3 regions of the Agrobacterium sp. 6Ca8 genome follow, and region 2 is predicted to be linked to each of the others. Evidence: riboswitches for the same ligand, from Rfam matches in the RefSeq annotation. Region 2 holds a riboswitch; each other region holds the start of a gene.

Region 1 (5,918 bases), on a different replicon from region 2:
GCTGATCTCGCACGACAGGCGTTTTCTGGAAAAGGTTTCGACCTCGACCGTGTGGCTGGATCGCGGCCAGTCCCGTCGTCTCAATCGCGGTTTTGCGTATTTCGAGGAATGGCGCGACAAGGTGCTGGAAGAGGAAGAGCTGGAGCAGCACAAGCTCGGCAAGGCCATCGAGCGTGAAGAACACTGGATGCGTTACGGCGTGACCGCGAGACGCAAGCGCAACATGCGCCGCGTGGGCGAGCTTCAGGCAATGCGTGCGGACTATCGCGGCCACAAGGGACCGCAGGGGAGCGTGCAGGCGACGGCTGCGGAGGTGCGGGAATCCGGCAAACTGGTCATCGAGGCAGACGCAATCACCAAGTCTTACGGCGAGCGCGTGATCATCGCGCCGTTTTCGCTACGGGTGCATCGCGGTGATTGCATCGGTCTCGTCGGGCCGAACGGTGCCGGCAAGACAACGCTTTTGAAGATGCTGACCGGCCAGCTTCAGCCCGATAGCGGCACGGTAAAGCTCGGCACCAATCTGGAAATCGCGACGCTTGACCAGAAGCGTGAAGATCTCAATCCAAACGATACGCTCGCTCATTACCTCACCGACGGTCGCGGCGACAATTTGCTGGTCAATGGCGAGTTGAAACATGTGACGGGTTACATGAAGGACTTCCTGTTCCAGCCGGAACAGGCCCGCACGCCCATCCGCAACCTCTCCGGTGGTGAGCGCGCCCGTCTTATTCTTGCGCGCATTCTGGCGCGGCCTACCAACCTGCTGATCCTTGACGAGCCGACCAACGATCTCGATATCGAAACGCTCGATCTGTTGCAGGAAATCGTTGCGGGCTTTTCCGGCACGGTCATTCTCGTCAGCCACGACCGCGATTTCCTCGACCGTACCGTCACCTCCACAATCGCGCCCGCCAATCCGGACCAGCCGGATGGACGCTGGATCGAATATGCCGGCGGCTACTCGGACATGATGGCGCAACGCAAGGGTGCCGCAGAAGAAAAGCGCAAGGCGGAGAAGCAGGAAAAGGCAAAGACCGCCCCTTCCGCCTCCGCGTCGCAGGACCCCTCAAAGGCCAAGGGCAAGCTTTCCTTCAAGCAAAAATTTGCGCTCGAAAACCTTCCAAAGGAAATGGAGAAGGCGCAGGGCGAAATCGCCAAGCGTGAGCAGCGTATGGCCGATCCCAATCTGTTCACCAAGGACCCGGCTACCTTCAATACGCTGGCGCAGGAAATGACGAAGCTGCGCGAAAAGCTCGAAGCCATGGAAGAGGAATGGCTGGAGTTGGAGATGCTGCGCGAGGAAATTGAAGGGTGACTTGGTCGCGATTTCTTGACTGAGGTCTCATCCACCTTTGACAGGGAGGCGGAATTGCCGTTTCCTGTGCGGGTTCGGAGGAGTTCAGAAAATGCGCATGATCTTCGTCAATCTGCCGGTCAAGAATATCGAGACATCGAGAAGCTTCTTCACGGCTCTCGGTTTCACCTTCAATCCGGAATATTCGGATGACCGCACGCTCTGCATGATCGTTGAGGAGAACATCTTCGTGATGCTTCTTCAGGAGGAGCGTTTTCGCGATTTCATCAATGGCGATATCGCCGACGCCACACGCAGCACCGAGGTCCTGACCTGTCTCACAGCGGGAAGCCGTGAGGAAATCGACCGGATGATCGAAACGGCGCTCGCCTCGGGTGGCAGCAGCTGGAAACCGGTTCAGGATCACGGTTTCATGTATGCCGGTAGTTTTCAGGATCCCGACGGCCATGTCTGGGAACTGGTGCACATGGTGCAGCAGGCCTGACGGCAGCCATCTTGCCAATCAGAGACAGCGGGACTACATCATCATCTTGATCTAACGGGGTGTCTTTTGTGCTTGCGTGCAAAAGGCTGAGAGGCTTGCCAACCCGAAGAACCTGATCCGGTTCATACCGGCGGAGGGATTAGACGGCTTAAGGCAAGCGGCTATTTCCCTTTTCGTTTTTTGAGGAGATACCCGTGCGCCGTCGTCTTTTCCTGAATTCCCTCGTTGCCGTTTCGTTGTTTCTGCCCGGTCTTGCCACTGCTCAGGACAGACAGGAACTGACCGTCTACACCTATGAAAGCTTCGTTTCCGAATGGGGTCCCGGCCCCAAGGTGAAAGAGGCCTTCGAGAAAGTGTGCGATTGCACGGTCAATTTCGTCGGTGTGGCGGATGGCGTGGCGCTGCTCAACCGCCTGAAGCTTGAAGGGGCGGCGTCGAAGGCGGATGTCGTTGTTGGTCTCGACACCAATCTGGTCGCGGAAGCGAAACAGACCGGCCTCTTCGATATCAGCGGTATCGATGCATCGGCGGCCAAGGTGCCGGGCGGTTACAAGGACGACATTTTCGTCCCTTACGACTACGGTCATTTCGCCGTTGTCTATGACACGCAGACGATAAAAAATCCGCCGACGAGCCTGAAGGATCTGGTGGACGGCGATCCTTCACAGAAAATCGCCATTCAGGACCCGCGCACCTCCACGCCGGGGCTTGGCCTGCTGCTCTGGGTGAAGTCCGTTTACGGCGACAAGGCACCGGAAGCCTGGGCGAAGCTCCGGAAGCGCATTCTCACCGTCACGCCGGGCTGGTCGGAATCCTATGGCCTTTTCACCAAGGGTGAGGTGCCGATGGTGCTCTCCTACACCACGTCGCCTGCCTATCACATGGTCTCGGAAAAGACGGATCGCTATCAGGCCGCGGGTTTTTCCGAGGGGCATTACATCCAGATCGAGGTTTCCGGCCTTCTCAAAAACGCGCCGCACAAGGAACTGGCGAAGCAGTTCCTCGCTTTCACGCTCACATCAGGATTTCAGGATGCCATTCCGGAAAACAACTGGATGATGCCGGTCGCGGCAACGTCCACGCCCCTGCCCGAGGCATTTTCCAAACTCGTCGTACCGCAGAAGACCTTCCTGATGGACCCGGAAGAGGTGGCGAAGAACCGCAAGGCCTGGATCGACGAATGGCTTGCGGCCATGAGCATGAACTGAGCAAGAGGCACGCCCGCGCATGATGCTGCGTCGCGACTACAGATGGTCGATCATTGGCGGAACGGCGGCGTTTGCCGCCGTTTTCCTGTTCATGGCGCTTGCTGTATCAGCACTCCTGTCTTTCGATGCCGGCACATCCGCCACCGGAATCGTGGATGCCTACACGCTGCGCATCCTGCGCTTCACGCTCTATCAGGCAACGTTGTCCACTGTTCTTTCCATTGTTCTCGGCCTGCCGGTGGCGCTTGCGCTCTCCCGCAGACAGGATTTTCCGGGGCGGATTTGGATTATCAGGTTGATGGCTGTGCCGATGGGGCTGCCGGTCATCGTCGGCGCCTTCGGCATCATCACGATCTGGGGCAGGCAGGGTGTTTTGAATACTGCCCTTGTTTTTGCCGGTGCGGAGCAGCCCTTCAGTATTTACGGCCTTTCCGGCATTCTCATCGCCCATGTGTTTTTCAATCTGCCGCTTGCGGTGCGGCTGATGCTGGCCGGGCTGGAGCGGATTCCGGGCGAATATTGGCGGATGGCGGCAAGTCTTGGCATGGGGCCGGTTTCGGTTTTCCGCTTCATCGAGTGGCCGGCCGTCTCGCGGCTTGTTCCCGGTATTGCCGGGCTTGTCTTCATGCTGTGCGCCACCAGCTTCACGCTAGTGCTTCTGCTGGGCGGTGGACCGGCGGCGACGACACTTGAGGTCGCAATCTATCAGGCGCTGCGGTTTGATTTCGATCCGCAAAGGGCAATCGCGCTTTCGGTTTTGCAGATTGCAGTCACAGCAGTTCTGCTCGGCCTTCTTGCCTTTTTGCCATCGCCCGAGGCGGAAATTGCCTCGCTTGGCCGCCCTGTTCGCCGTTTCGACGGCAAGCGCGTTGGCGCGCGCCTGTGGGACGGAGCGGCAATCATTTTTGCGGTTCTGCTGGTCGGCCTGCCGCTTGTTGCCATAACCGTCTCGGGTTTGGGGGCCGATCTGCCGCGTCTTTTGTCAGCGCCGATCTTCCTGCGTGCGGCGGCGACCAGCCTTGCAATCGCTGCGCTCTCCGCAACTCTCGTCGTGCTCTGCTGCTTTGCGATTATCGGTGCGCGACAGGCCGTGGGCTCCAGACGGCACGCGGCTCAGCCCTTGCGCCTTTTGTCCGCCACGCTCGGGGCGGGGTCATCGCTGGTGCTGCTGGTGCCGCCCGTCGTGCTGGGAAGCGGGTGGTTCCTGTTGCTGCGGCCCTTTGGAGATGTCAGTTTTTATGCTCCCGTTCTCGTGGCGCTCATCAACATGCTGATGGCGTTGCCGCTTGCCATGCGGGTGCTGGAGCCAGCCTTCACCAGCCATTTTTTACGCACGTCCCGGCTCTCCGCCAGCCTTGGGCTTCAGGGACTGACGCGGCTGCGGTTCGCCGATCTGCCGGTACTGCGGCGGCCGCTGCTGATGGCGTTTTCCTTTGCCATGGCTCTGTCGCTCGGTGATCTCGGGGCGGTCGCCCTGTTCGGATCGGAAAATTTCGTCACGTTGCCATGGCTGGTCTATAGCAATATGGGCAGCTACCGCACCAATGATGCCGCCGGATACGCGTTCATCCTTGGCGTCGTCTGCCTGCTGCTTGCCGCGGGCGGCGTTTCACGGCAATCCCAATCAGCAAGGGCGAGCATATGACGGGTGACGAATTTGCCGTGGGGTTGGACAAGGTCAGACTGCGGCTCGGAACGCAGGATTTCGATCTCGATTGTATATTCCCGCAAGGCCAGATGACTGCCGTCGTCGGTGCATCCGGTTCTGGCAAGTCGACGCTCCTCAATCTCATCGCTGGTTTTGAATTGCCCGATTCCGGGCGCGTCCTGATCGGCGGGCGGGACATGAAGGCGCTCGATCCTTCCGAACGACCGGTCTCCTCGATCTTCCAGGATAATAATCTTTTCGCCCATCTCGATATCTTCACCAATGTCGCGCTCGGCATCAGCCCCGGGCTGAAGCTGCGGGCGGAAGACAGGCAGAGGATCGACGTGGCGCTCGCACGCGTTGGTCTTGCGGGTTTTGACAAACGTTTGCCGGGCACGCTTTCCGGCGGGGAAAGGCAAAGGGCGGCGCTGGCGCGTGCGCTGATCCGGAAAAAACCGGTCATGCTGCTGGACGAGCCTTTCGCGGCGCTAGATCCGGGGCTGCGGGCGGGCATGACCTCCCTGCTTCTCGACTTGCATGCCGAAACAAAAAATACGGCGATTATTGTTACGCACCATCCAGACGACATAAAAAAGCTGGCGCAGCGGGTGGTTTTTCTTGATCGTGGCCGCGTTGTCTATGCTGGCTCGACCACAGATTTCTTCGCCACACAAAATGTGAAGGCGGTCGACAGTTTTCTGAACGGCTGATCGCCTTATTTTCGACGCGTGCCGCTGGCAATCGCTTTAGATAACTTCAATGGCGTTAATTTGCACTTGCCAGTTTCAAGTCGTTGCCCGAGAAAAGACGAGAATTATTGCGTTCTTCAGGAATATTCCGGACTTGATGGATCGTTTTTACCGTTTCGACATTCATGGCTCGTTGGGGCGAATCTGTTATTCTGGTCTGCAATTAACGGATGATCAGGAACGTTAGGGGCAGGCATAGAGAATGAGAAATAGCATGACTGCGCAGTGGAGGCTTTTCTCCCGTTCAGGCCTTCGCCGTTCGGGCAGGATGGCTGCCGTGTGTTCCGTGCTGACGGCGTCTGCCGTATTCCTGTCATCGTGTCAGTCTCTCTTCAGCCCGGCCTACCAGTCCACCTTGCGACCTTCGGACAATCCGCAGACCGTGGAAGAGGTGCAGAAGAACGATCCCCGTGCGCAGATGGGCGCGCGCGAACATCCGCGTATTGTGGCGAGTTATGGTGGCGAATATCGTGATGCCAAGACGGAGCGGCTTGTCGCCCGTATCGCCGGC
Region 2 (5,918 bases):
ATTCTTTCTCATTCGCCTGAGAACCCGGCTTTCTTCGCCGGTTTGGGCAAGGAGCGGATGGATATGTATCGCGGCAATTTCGATATCGAGGACTATGTCATCGAACGAACTGCGCTCCGCCACGCCGAAGTCAGTGGCGACAGCGTTACGCTGTCTTCCGCACCCGGGCAGGCCGCGCGCCTTCATCTGGCGCTGGATGGAAATGCCATCAGGGTCACGGCGCTGGATGAAACCATCAATCGGCTGTGGCTGCGGATCGTCGCAGATGAGGACGAACATGTCTGGGGCGGTGGCGAACAGATGTCCTATTTCGACATGCGCGGCCGCCGCTTTCCGCTCTGGACCTCCGAACCCGGTGTCGGCCGCGACAAGACCGCTGAAATCACCTTCAAGGCTGACGTCAGCGGCAAGGCGGGTGGCGATTATTACAACACCAATTACCCGCAGCCGACCTATCTGTCGTCGCGCAAATATGCGCTGCATGTGGAAACCAGCGCCTATTCGGTCTTCGATTTCCGCAACGAAGATTTCCACGAAGTCGAGATCTGGGCGATCCCCGAAAGGATCGAGTTTTTCACCGGCGATCGTTTCACCGATATCGTTTCCGCCCTCTCGCTGCGGTTCGGACGCCAGCCGGAACTGCCGGAGTGGGTCTATGGCGGCGCGATCATCGGGTTAAAGGATGGCGCCAACTCCTTTGCCCGGCTGGAAAAAATCCGCGCTGCCGGAACCAAGGTCTCCGGCCTGTGGTGCGAGGACTGGGTGGGGCTTCGCCAGACATCATTCGGCGCCCGGCTCTTCTGGGACTGGCAGGCCAATGAGGCGCGTTATCCGCATTTGCGTCAGAAGATCGCCGAGCTTGCCGATCAGGGCATTCGTTTTCTGGGATACGTGAACCCCTATCTCTGCGTCGACGGCCCGCTTTTTCCGGAGGCGGAGGCGGCCGGTTATTTCGCCACCGGCGCGGACGGCAAGACGGCGCTCGTGGATTTCGGCGAGTTCGATTGTGGCGTGGTCGATTTCACCAATCCGGCCGCAGCCGAGTGGTTTTCCGAAGAGATCATCGGCAAGAACATGCTGGATTTCGGCCTTTCTGGCTGGATGGCCGATTTCGGCGAATATCTGCCGATCGACATCACGCTATCGAACGGCATCGACGCCAAGCTGATGCACAATACCTGGCCGACGCTCTGGGCAGAGGTCAACGCCAAGGCTGTTGAAAGCCGTGGCAAAACCGGCGAAGCGCTGTTCTTCATGCGGGCGGGCTTTACCGGTGTGCAAGCCCACTGCCCGCTGCTGTGGGGCGGCGACCAGTCCGTCGATTTCTCCCGCCATGACGGTCTCGTCACCGTCATATGCGGTGCGCTGTCCTCCGGTCTTCTCGGCAATGCCTATCACCATTCCGACATTGGCGGTTATACCAGCCTGTTCGGCAATGTCAGAACCCCGGAACTCATCATGCGCTGGACGGAGATGGCAGCCTTTACTCCTGTCATGCGAACCCATGAGGGCAATCGCCCGCGCGACAATCTCCAGATCGATCAGGACGAGACCGTTCTTGGCCATTTTGCCCGCATGACGGCAATCTATGTCGCACTCGCCCCCTATCTGAAATCGCTCTCCACTGAAGCAGCCAAAACCGGCCTGCCGGTACAGCGCCCGCTTTTCCTGCATCACGAGAACGACCGGCAGACCTATGCCATTCAGGACAGCTATCTCTATGGGGCCGACATGCTGGTCGCACCAGTGTGGAAGGCGGGGGAGACGCAGCGCACGCTTTACCTTCCGGGCGATGGGGAATGGATGCATCTTTGGAGTGGCGCGCGGTATTTTGGCGGGCACGAGATCACCGTGGAGGCTCCGATAGGCCAGCCGGCTGTGTTCCACCGCGCTGAAACGCCCTTTACTGCGTTATTTGAACAGCTTCGCAATATCGCTTGAAGCATCACCTTCCGGCCATTTCCAAAAAACGCCGCAGATATTGCGGCGTTCAACCGATGCTTTAACAGGCCTCGCTAAAAGGCCATCAGCCCGTCAGGCGTGGTGATGTAATGGCTTTCTTGAACAATGCCGTCATCGCGTCGCTGATGCCCTGGGACGGGCTGACTTCGAAGTACAGGCCCGGGGAAGCGCAGCTCTGCATGCGTGAGCCGATTTCCGCCTGAAAGGGCTTGATCCAGCTATTATACCAGTCATTCGTCGGCAGCGGCAGATAGGTGGTATAAAGCACCGCGATACGAAAACCCTTTTCCTTCAATTTCGTACAGTCTTTGATGTCGATCGGCTCCTGACAGCGGCCTCCCGTCAGTTTTTTAGTACAGGAGGACGGCTTGTAACTGTCGCCCACCCCGTCTGAAACAAAGAAAATAACCTTATCCGGATTTGCCGAGCTTGCGCCCGTGCCCGAACTGCCGACCTTATCTCCAATCTGGATCAGTGCCCGGTCGAAATCTGTTTGCTGGTCGTTGTTGTATCCCTGATAGGGGATTGACATCAGGTTGATTTCACCAGCTTTTTTCTTTGCTGCGTCCAGATCCGAGGTTAGCGAAACGACCTCAAGCAGCTTGGTATCTTCCGCCCGTTCCCCGAAGGTATAGACGGCCATGCGATATTGATTGCTGCTTTTGCGCGTGGACTTTGCCGTGTCCATCAGGCTGGCGGTTGCCTTGGCAACCACGTCGATACGCGTCGTAACCCCGAGTTTCTTGGCCTTGAAGTAATAGCTGTTCGGGTCTGCCACGCCGTCCTTCACGATGTGACAGGCAAAAGCGCATTTATCGCCAGTGTTCGCAACCAGGGTGGCAACATCCGTGGGTGTCGCGCCCACTCCCATGGAGGGCGTATTATCAAGCAGAAGATAGAAATCGCTGAAGGTTTCCGTTTCGTATTTGGCCGTGGCCGTGCCGGCAACCGAAACGAAATCCTTCCCCAGAAGCCCTGAGAGGGTCGTGCTGACCGACGCCTTGAAGCTGACGGACGACTCGACCACATTGCCGTGCTTGATCACCGAGACATCGACAGAGGTAATGGTGTAGTCCGCGTCGCCGCGCTGATTGCCATCGAAGAATGCCCGGGCTTCTTCATTGCCGACGGGAATGACACCGTCCCCCGACATCTTCTTTGCCGCCTGAACACTTGCGGACATATCGGCGACTGCCGCCAGAGCCGCGGAATCCGCCGCCTGCTGCAGATCGGCTTTGACCGACATGCCGCGCGTAATATCGAGCGCCACACCGGCAGCCCCGCACAGAGGCACCATGAGCAGCGCGGTCAGAATGCCAAAATTTCCAGATTTCTCTTGCCAGAAGTTTTTCAAGTTCGCCCCCAACCAATCTGGGAGCTGAAGCTAATACAGCGGAATTGAAAAGCGGTTTCAATAAATAACTAATTTTTGATAAACTTAATATAATAAACAACTAATATGTTCGCGGCAAATTCGCCAATATTCTCGTTAACTTTCAACGTTGACATTACTTCAAAACCCTCCTAGCAAAACAGTCTCTTCCGAGGGGAGCACCTGACGGTGCTGAGATGGCGATGAGCCGGACCCTTGAACCTGATCCGGGTCATGCCGGCGTAGGAACGGAAACTGTAGCGCCTTTGCGTTACTGCCCTTTCTCTTCTCCGCTTTGCCCGGATCTCCGTGATCGCCACAGCTGGAGACCGAACGATGATGATGAAACATCCTTCCCTTCGTATACGGTACGGCTGCGTCTGAGCCCCGGCCGATGCGTGCCTCCCATGCGCTGAAGGGCGTCGTTCTTATTCTGATTGTCTGGCAGCTGGGCATCTGGCTGTTTGCACCGCCCCGCTACATCCTGCCCTCGCCGGCCAATGTTACCGCAGCACTCCTGCGCCAGCCAGCCTTCCTGTTCGGACAGGCCATGGTGACATCAGGTGAAATGGCTGTCGGGCTTGCGGCTGGCATTGCCGCCGGCATTCTCGTTGCCTTTACGATTGCCGCCGTCCCGCGTTTTGGCCGCCTCGTCTGGCCCATGGTTCTCGTGTTGCAGGCATTTCCGGTCTTCGTGCTGGCCCCTATTCTCGTACTCTGGTTCGGTTTCGGCATGGCCTCGAAAGTTGTCATGACGGCGATCATCATCTTTTTCCCCGTCGCTTCAGCCTTCACCGACGGCCTCAACCGCACGGATCGGACAATCCTCGATGCCGCCTCGCTGACGGAGGCGAGCCACTGGCAAATCCTAATCCGGCTGCGTGTGCCGCTGGCGCTTCCCTCACTCATTTCCGGGCTGAGGGTCGCAGCTCCGCTCGCCCCGCTCGGCGCGGTCATTGGCGAATGGGTGGGCGCCTCCGCCGGGCTCGGTTTTGTCATGATCCAGTCCAATGCCCGCATGCAGACCGACACAATGTTCGCCGCCATGACCATCCTCGCCGTCATTGCGGTGCTGCTGCGGCTTGTCGTCGACCGGGCAACGGCCAACCTCGCCCCCTGGGCCAAAGAAACAGACCACGTCATTCCTTTCAAACATTTGCGGAGACTTTCGGCACCATGAAACGAACTCTTCTTTCCCTCGTCGTCGCGGCAGCAAGCGTGCTTTCGCCCGCGCAATCGCAGGCGGCCGACAAGCTTACCGTATTGCTGGAATGGTTCCTGAACCCGGACCATGCCCCGATGGTGATTGCCAAGGAACGCGGCCTTTTCGCCGATGCAGGGCTGGAGGTCGAGTTGATCCCGCCCGCAGACCCATCCGCCGTACCGCGTCTGGTCTCGGCAAAGCAGGCCGATATCGGTGTACACTACCAGCCGAACCTCTATCTCGACCACGATGCAGGGCTGCCGCTCGTCCGTTTCGGCACGCTGGTGGAAACCCCGCTGAACACCGTCACCGTTCTGGCCGATGGTCCAATCAAGAGCCTGAAGGACCTGAAGGGCAAGAAGGTCGGCTTCTCCGTTTCCGGCTTCGAGGATGCGATGCTGAAGCGCATGCTGGAGAAGGAGGGACTGACAAAGGACGATGTTGAACTGGTCAACGTCAATTTCTCACTCTCGCCGTCCCTGATCGCCGGCAAGGTCGATGCCACGCTTGGCGGTTTCCGCAATTTCGAACTGACGCAGATGAAGCTTGAGGGCCACGAAGGCCGCTCGTTCTTCCCCGAGGAACATGGCGTGCCCGCCTATGACGAGCTCATCTTCGTCACCCATCTAGATCTCGTGAAAGATAGCCGCCTGCCGCGTTTTCTCTCGGCCGTTGAGCAGGCGGCGATTTTCATCACCAACCACCCGCAAGAATCCTGGCAGCTTTTCATCAAGGCCTATCCGAACCTTGACGACGCGCTGAACAAACAGGCGTTTTTCGATACGCTGCCGCGTTTCGCCAAACGTCCAGCCGCACTCGATCGCACCCGCTACACACGCTTCGGCACCTTCATGCAGGACATGCAACTGATCAAGCAGGCGCCGGCGGCGGAAGACATTGCCGTGGAGTTGCAATAACCATGGCAAACAGTTTTCCGACTGCGGCGAAGGCCGCAGAGATCCTCGAAAGGGTAAGGCAGACGCGCCCGCGCGTGCATTGCCTGATGAACACCGTGGTACAGAAATTCACCGCGGATGGCATTACCGTCGTCGGCGGCATCCCCTCGATGACAACCTCACTCGAAGAAATCGGTGCTTTCGTCACGAAAGCCGATGCGGTAACGATCAATCTCGGCACGCTCGACGCCGACCGGCGCAAAGTCATTCGATTTGCCGTCGAGATCGCCCGCGCGGCTGGCAAGCCGTGGATTCTGGACCCCGTGCATTGCGACTATTCGCCATCGCGACTGGCGTTCGCGCGTGACCTGATCTCGCTTGGACCCACCATCGTGCGCGGCAACAGCGCTGAGATGAGCCTGATCGGTGCTGTTCCGAACGCCATCAGGATAGAGACCGGACCTGTCGATAACCTGCGCGACGC
Region 3 (5,918 bases), on a different replicon from region 2:
TCACCGCATGTGACGGCCGGCCGATACCGGCATCGACGATCAGCGGCACATCCGGAAAACGCGCCCGCATGGATTTCAGCGCCATCAGATTAAGCGGCCCCATGGCGCTGCCGATCGGCGCACACCAGGGCATCAGCACCTTGCAACCCGCATCCAGGAGCTTTTCCGCCACGACAAGATCATCAGTCGTATACGGAAAGACTTCGAAACCATCGTCGCAGAGAATTTTCGCCGCTTCGACGAGCGCAAACACATCGGGCTGCAAAGTGTCGTGATGGCCGATGACCTCCAACTTGATCCAGTTGGTGTGAAAAACCTCACGCGCCATCTTCGCCGTCAGCACCGCTTCCTTCACGGTATGGCAGCCAGCCGTATTGGGCAGAATGTAACGATCCAGCTCGCGGATCAGCTCAAAAAACTGGCCACCCTTCTTGCCGCCTGCCGTTTCCCGACGCAGCGAAATCGTCAGAATATCCGTGTTGCTGGCCCGCACTGCATCGGCAAGCACGGCGGGAGACGGATAACGCGCCGTGCCGAGCAGGAGGCGCGACGAGACCTCACGGCCATAAAGCGTCAGCATGGCCTCAACCTCCCTGCATCGGCGAGAGGATTTCGACACGGTCGAACGCCTTCAATCGATAATCGGCGCGCTCTTCCGAATGCACCAGATCGCCATTGACCGCCGTCGCCAGCCACTCGCCTTCATAGTCGAGGCTGGTGAGTAACCCGGCCAGCGTCTCGGTGGCGAGATCAAGCTCGTCGCCATTCACCAGAAGTTTCATGATCCTGTTCCTTTCCAGAGATATCTTGGCAGACGATTTCAGCCGCCTGCCGCGCCATCGCCGGCGACAGCAGGAAGCCATGCCGGTGGGCGCCGTTGATGAAGACGGTCCGGCCGTCCTGCGTAACTTTCGGCAGATTGTCGGGATAGGCGGGGCGCACGCCCGTTCCGGTCTCGATGATTTCCGCTTCGCCGAAGGCCGGATGTACGGCATAGGCGGCGTTCAGAAACTCCATCATCGAGCGCGCTGAAATGGCTCCGGCATCCTCTGTCTCGATCATCGTCGCCCCCACCATGAAGCGACCCGGCTCACGCGGCACAATGTAAAGCGGAATGCGCGGATGTAAGAGCCGGACGGCGCGCGACAGGGAAACCTCTGACGTGGCTAGATAGAGCATTTCTCCCCGCACGCCGCGAAGATTGGCAATCTCGCCCACCGCCGCAGCGCCGGTGCAATCCACCACCCGATCGAACGGCTGCTCATCCACCGGAATACCCATATGAAACAGCACGCCCAAGCCGCAAAGCCGCGTATGCAGCGATTTGAGTGCAAGGCGCGGATCGAGATGCCCCTCGCCCGGGAAATAAAGCCCGGAGCGGAACCGCCCGGCAAGGTCAGGCTCCAGAGCGGCGATTTCACCCTCATCCACCCACTGGTATCCAGTTGTTCTGGATGCGAAACGCGAAAGCTCGGCTTTGTCGCGGGCGGGCGCGACGACCAGCGTGCCGTGTCTGATGACAAGGCCGGGGGTCGCCTCATCCCACCAGTCGAGAGCCGCCTGGCCGAGTGTCAGTACCGCCTCGTCCGCACTTTCACGCTCGCACCAGGGCGCCAGCATTCCGCCCGCATAAAAGGATGCGCCGCGCGAGGCTTCAGCATTGCGCTCCGAAACCTCCACGGTTGCACCGCGCCGCGCCAGTTCGAAGGCCGCCGTCAGACCGGCGACCCCCGTTCCCTTGACAAGGACACGCATGCTACTGGCCGTCTGCCGGGGTCGCGAGCGGCATGTAAAGCTCGCCACCTTCCTTGAAGCGCGCGGCCATGGCCTCCAGCCCTTCCTTCTGCGCCTCGGCGCGGATGTCATGGGAAATCCGCATCGAGCAGAATTTCGGCCCGCACATCGAGCAGAAATGCGCGACCTTGTGCGCCTCCTTCGGCAGGGTCTCGTCATGGAAGGAGCGCGCCGTGTCCGGATCCAGCGACAGGTTGAACTGGTCTTCCCAACGGAACTCGAACCTTGCACGCGACAGCGCATCGTCCCGCACCTGTGCTGCCGGATGGCCCTTGGCGAGATCGGCCGCGTGAGCCGCGATCTTGTAGGTGATGACACCGACCTTCACGTCGTTACGATCCGGCAGACCCAGATGTTCCTTCGGCGTGACATAGCAGAGCATCGCCGTGCCAAACCAGCCGATCATCGCTGCCCCGATGCCGGAAGTGATGTGGTCGTAACCGGGGGCGATATCAGTCGTTAGCGGCCCAAGCGTATAAAAGGGCGCCTCACCGCAGGTTTTCAACTGCTTGTCCATGTTCTCCTTGATCTTGTGCATCGGCACATGGCCGGGGCCCTCGATCATGACCTGGCAATCCTTCGCCCATGCGATCTGTGTCAACTCACCGAGCGTCTCCAGCTCGGCAAATTGCGCGGCGTCGTTGGCGTCGGCAATCGAACCGGGCCGCAACCCGTCACCCAGCGAGAAGGAAACATCATAGGCACGGCAGATGTCGCAGATCTCGTCGAAATGCTCGTAGAGGAAGCTTTCCTTGTGATGATGCAGACACCACTTGGCCATAATCGACCCGCCGCGTGAGACGATACCGGTGACACGGTTGACGGTAAGCGGAATGTAATGCAGCCGAACACCGGCATGGATGGTGAAATAATCCACGCCTTGCTCCGCCTGTTCGATCAACGTATCGCGGAACACTTCCCAGTTCAGGTCCTCGGCAATGCCGTTGACCTTCTCCAGCGCCTGATAAAGCGGCACCGTGCCGATCGGCACCGGCGAATTGCGGATGATCCATTCGCGGATATTGTGGATGTTGCGCCCGGTCGAAAGGTCCATGACGGTATCGGCACCCCAGCGGATCGCCCAGACCATCTTCTCCACCTCTTCGGCCATGGAGGAGGTAACGGCGGAATTGCCGATATTGGCGTTGATCTTGACCAGAAAATTACGGCCGATGATCATCGGCTCAAGCTCGGGGTGATTGATGTTGGCCGGGATGATGGCGCGGCCCGATGCGACTTCCTGACGGACGAACTCCGGCGTCACATAATCGGGTATCTGTGCACCGAAACTCTCGCCATCACGAGCCAGCTTCTCCTTCGCCGCTTCGCGCCCCAGATTTTCGCGGATGGCGATGAACTCCATTTCCGGCGTGATGATGCCTGCCCGCGCATAGGCAAGCTGCGTTACGGCTTTTCCTTCCGTGGCCATCAGCGGCTGGTGGCGCATGGCAAATTCAGGCGTCAGGCGCTCGCCGGTGGCAAAGCCGTTATCCTCCGGTTTGACGTGCCGACCGTCGTAAGCCGCGACATCGCCGCGCGCTACAACCCAGTCGTGACGCAGGCGCGGCAGACCCTTTTCGATCAGAACGTTATGCAATGGATCGGTATAGGGGCCTGAAGAATCATAGACCGTGACCGGCGGTTCTCCCGCCGTCGGGTGGACGGCGATTTCGCGCATGGGCACGCGAATATGCGGATGCAAAATTCCGGTTTTGTGGATTTTCGTGGAGGCGGGATGCGGCCCGGTTGTGACGACAAGCGGGATATTCTTGGCAACGATATTCATCATGAGGCTCCAAAGTTTGACAGTGGAGACCCAGTTCGAGCCGGAATGATGGAAAATACCGACGCGTCGGCAGCGCAAGTTACACGCAATCCGACCTTCGGTCTTTGCACCGTCCCTACGCCAGTATGAACTGGATCAGGTTCAACGGGTCACTGCGCATAAAAGCAGAATCTCAGCCCCTTGACGGGACACCCCTGGTGAATGGACACAAGAGAAAACACCGCCCGACATTTGTCAAGGGTGCTGCTGATGGCTGGCAAAGGTGGACGAACAACAAAAGCGCCGTTAGTGGTAATTAACCTAACGGTTTAGGCGAATATTATCGTTTTCAAATTAACGATAAGCACAAACCATCCTGATGTTAAATTCATGGGAGATAAGTCGGAATGAATGCGACTATTCGTGAAATACTGGCAAAATTCGGCCAGCTTCCTACCCCCGTCGATACGATTGAAAACGAAGCAGATCTTTATGCGGCAGGTCTTTCTTCCTTTGCCTCGGTGCAATTGATGCTGGGTATCGAGGAAGCTTTCGATATCGAATTCCCCGACAACCTCTTGAACCGCAAGTCCTTTGCCAGCATCAAGGCCATTGAAGACACCGTTAAGCTCATTCTGGATGGTAAAGAGGCAGCCTGATGAATGTGACCGTTGCGCCGCAGGATGAAACGCTGTCCGCGCGCGCAAGCCGCGTCGCAGCAATTGCCGCCAAACACGCGGACGAGGTGGACGTCACCGGTCGCTTCCCGGAGGAAGCCGTCAAGGCGCTGAGACAAGAGCGCCTTCTCGGCATTCAGGTCCCGTCCTCTCTTGGTGGCGAAGGCGCATCCATACAGCAAATCGCCGATATCTGCGCCCGGCTTGGCCAGGCCTGTTCGGCAACCGCGATGATTTTCGCCATGCACCACATCAAGGCATCGAGCCTTGTGGAACACGGCGAGACAAGCCCATGGCATGCGGGCTTCATGAGCCGCATTGCAAGCGAACAGCTTCTGCTCGCATCGGCCACGACCGAAGGCGGAATCGGCGGCAATCTGCGCAATTCCATCTGCGCAATCGAGGTGGAAGGAGACATCTGCCGGCTGGAGAAGGACGCCACCGTCATTTCCTACGGCAGCAATGCGGATGCCATCCTCATCACCTCGCGCGCCCACAAGGATGCCGCCCCGGCCGATCAGGTGATGACCATCTTCCTGAAAGATCAGTACAAGCTCGAGAAGACCCATGTCTGGGACACACTCGGCATGCGCGGCACCTGTTCGGACGGTTTCCTGTTCCGCGGCGAGGCGCCAGCGGTGCAGATATTCCCAAAACCCTTTGCGGAAATCGCCGCGCAATCCATGCTTGCAAGCTCGCATCTTCTGTGGAGCGCCGTTTGGTATGGCATCGCGTCGGATGCGGTGCTGCGCGCGCAATCCTTCGTCAGGACGGCTGCACGCAAGTCGCCCGGTGTCACACCGCCAGGCGCTATCCACATTGCCGAAATTTCCACCAAATTGCAGGTGGTCAAATCCAACGTCATTGCGGGCGTAAAGGCTTACGAAGACACCAAGAGCGACCCGGACAAGCTGATGTCCATGGCGTTCGCGGTTGCCATGAACAATGTGAAGATCTGTTCTTCGGAAACCATTCTGGAGATCATCGACCAAGCGATGCTGGTCTGCGGCATCATGGGTTACAAGAACGGTACGCCCTACAGCCTTGGCCGACACCTTCGCGACGCGCATTCCGCGCGCCTGATGATTTCCAACGACCGTATTCTCGGCAATTCCGCCAATCTCCTGCTGGTTCACAAGCAGGACACCAGCCTCTTGGGATAAGACCATGGATATGCAAACATCGTTTCTCGATCGACTGTTCGAAGAAGGCCTGCTGATTGAAACGGGTGTCGATGGTCTTTACGGACGCAGCGGCCAGTTCGAGGACGTCATTGCCGCATTCGAACGCCTGATCGACCGCACCGGCGGCCCGGACAGTGCAGAGGCGATCCGCTTCCCGCCCGGCATCAACCGCGCCTATTTCGAAAAGAGCGGTTACATGAAAAGCTTCCCGCAGCTTGCGGGCACGGTGCATTCCTTCTGCGGTTGCGAACTTGACCATGTCAGCCTTCTCAAATCCATGGATGAGGGCGGCGACTGGACAAAGGACCAGAAAGCAACCGATATCGTGCTGACGCCGGCCGCTTGCTACCCTCTTTATCCGACCATCGCCAAGCGCGGCGCATTGCCTTCCGGCGGCGGTCTCTACGACATCCAGTCCTATTGTTTCCGCCATGAACCCTCGAAGGACCCGGCACGTCAGCAGCTTTTCCGCATGCGGGAATATGTGCGCATGGGCAC

The links. Region 2 has a riboswitch for thiamine pyrophosphate ahead of ACZ5A6_RS17265 (ABC transporter permease). Riboswitches for the same ligand answer to the same signal wherever they lie in the genome.
Region 1: linked by a shared signal. The riboswitch ahead of thiB (thiamine ABC transporter substrate binding subunit) and the one ahead of ACZ5A6_RS17265 (ABC transporter permease) in region 2 are both predicted to bind thiamine pyrophosphate.
Region 3: linked by a shared signal. The riboswitch ahead of thiC (phosphomethylpyrimidine synthase ThiC) and the one ahead of ACZ5A6_RS17265 (ABC transporter permease) in region 2 are both predicted to bind thiamine pyrophosphate.

Annotation. Positions count from the first base shown of each region.
Region 1 is NZ_AP026433.1:2,456,862-2,462,779, reverse strand. It holds gene ACZ5A6_RS12085 (ABC-F family ATP-binding cassette domain-containing protein) at 1-1,318, shown strand, start outside; gene ACZ5A6_RS12080 (VOC family protein) at 1,410-1,802, shown strand; TPP riboswitch at 1,848-1,958, shown strand; gene thiB (thiamine ABC transporter substrate binding subunit) at 1,997-3,010, shown strand; gene thiP (thiamine/thiamine pyrophosphate ABC transporter permease ThiP) at 3,030-4,655, shown strand; gene ACZ5A6_RS12065 (thiamine ABC transporter ATP-binding protein) at 4,652-5,368, shown strand; gene ACZ5A6_RS12060 (M48 family metalloprotease) at 5,676-5,918, shown strand, end outside.
Region 2 is NZ_AP026434.1:668,076-673,993, reverse strand. It holds gene ACZ5A6_RS17275 (alpha-glucosidase) at 1-1,941, shown strand, start outside; gene ACZ5A6_RS17270 (TadE/TadG family type IV pilus assembly protein) at 2,027-3,316, opposite strand; TPP riboswitch at 3,498-3,600, shown strand; gene ACZ5A6_RS17265 (ABC transporter permease) at 3,729-4,514, shown strand; gene ACZ5A6_RS17260 (ABC transporter substrate-binding protein) at 4,511-5,455, shown strand; gene ACZ5A6_RS17255 (hydroxyethylthiazole kinase) at 5,458-5,918, shown strand, end outside.
Region 3 is NZ_AP026433.1:2,296,854-2,302,771, forward strand. It holds gene ACZ5A6_RS11340 (thiazole synthase) at 1-580, opposite strand, end outside; gene thiS (sulfur carrier protein ThiS) at 585-782, opposite strand; gene thiO (glycine oxidase ThiO) at 751-1,755, opposite strand; gene thiC (phosphomethylpyrimidine synthase ThiC) at 1,757-3,580, opposite strand; TPP riboswitch at 3,675-3,786, opposite strand; gene ACZ5A6_RS11360 (acyl carrier protein) at 3,967-4,218, shown strand; gene ACZ5A6_RS11365 (acyl-CoA dehydrogenase family protein) at 4,218-5,399, shown strand; gene ACZ5A6_RS11370 (amino acid--[acyl-carrier-protein] ligase) at 5,404-5,918, shown strand, end outside.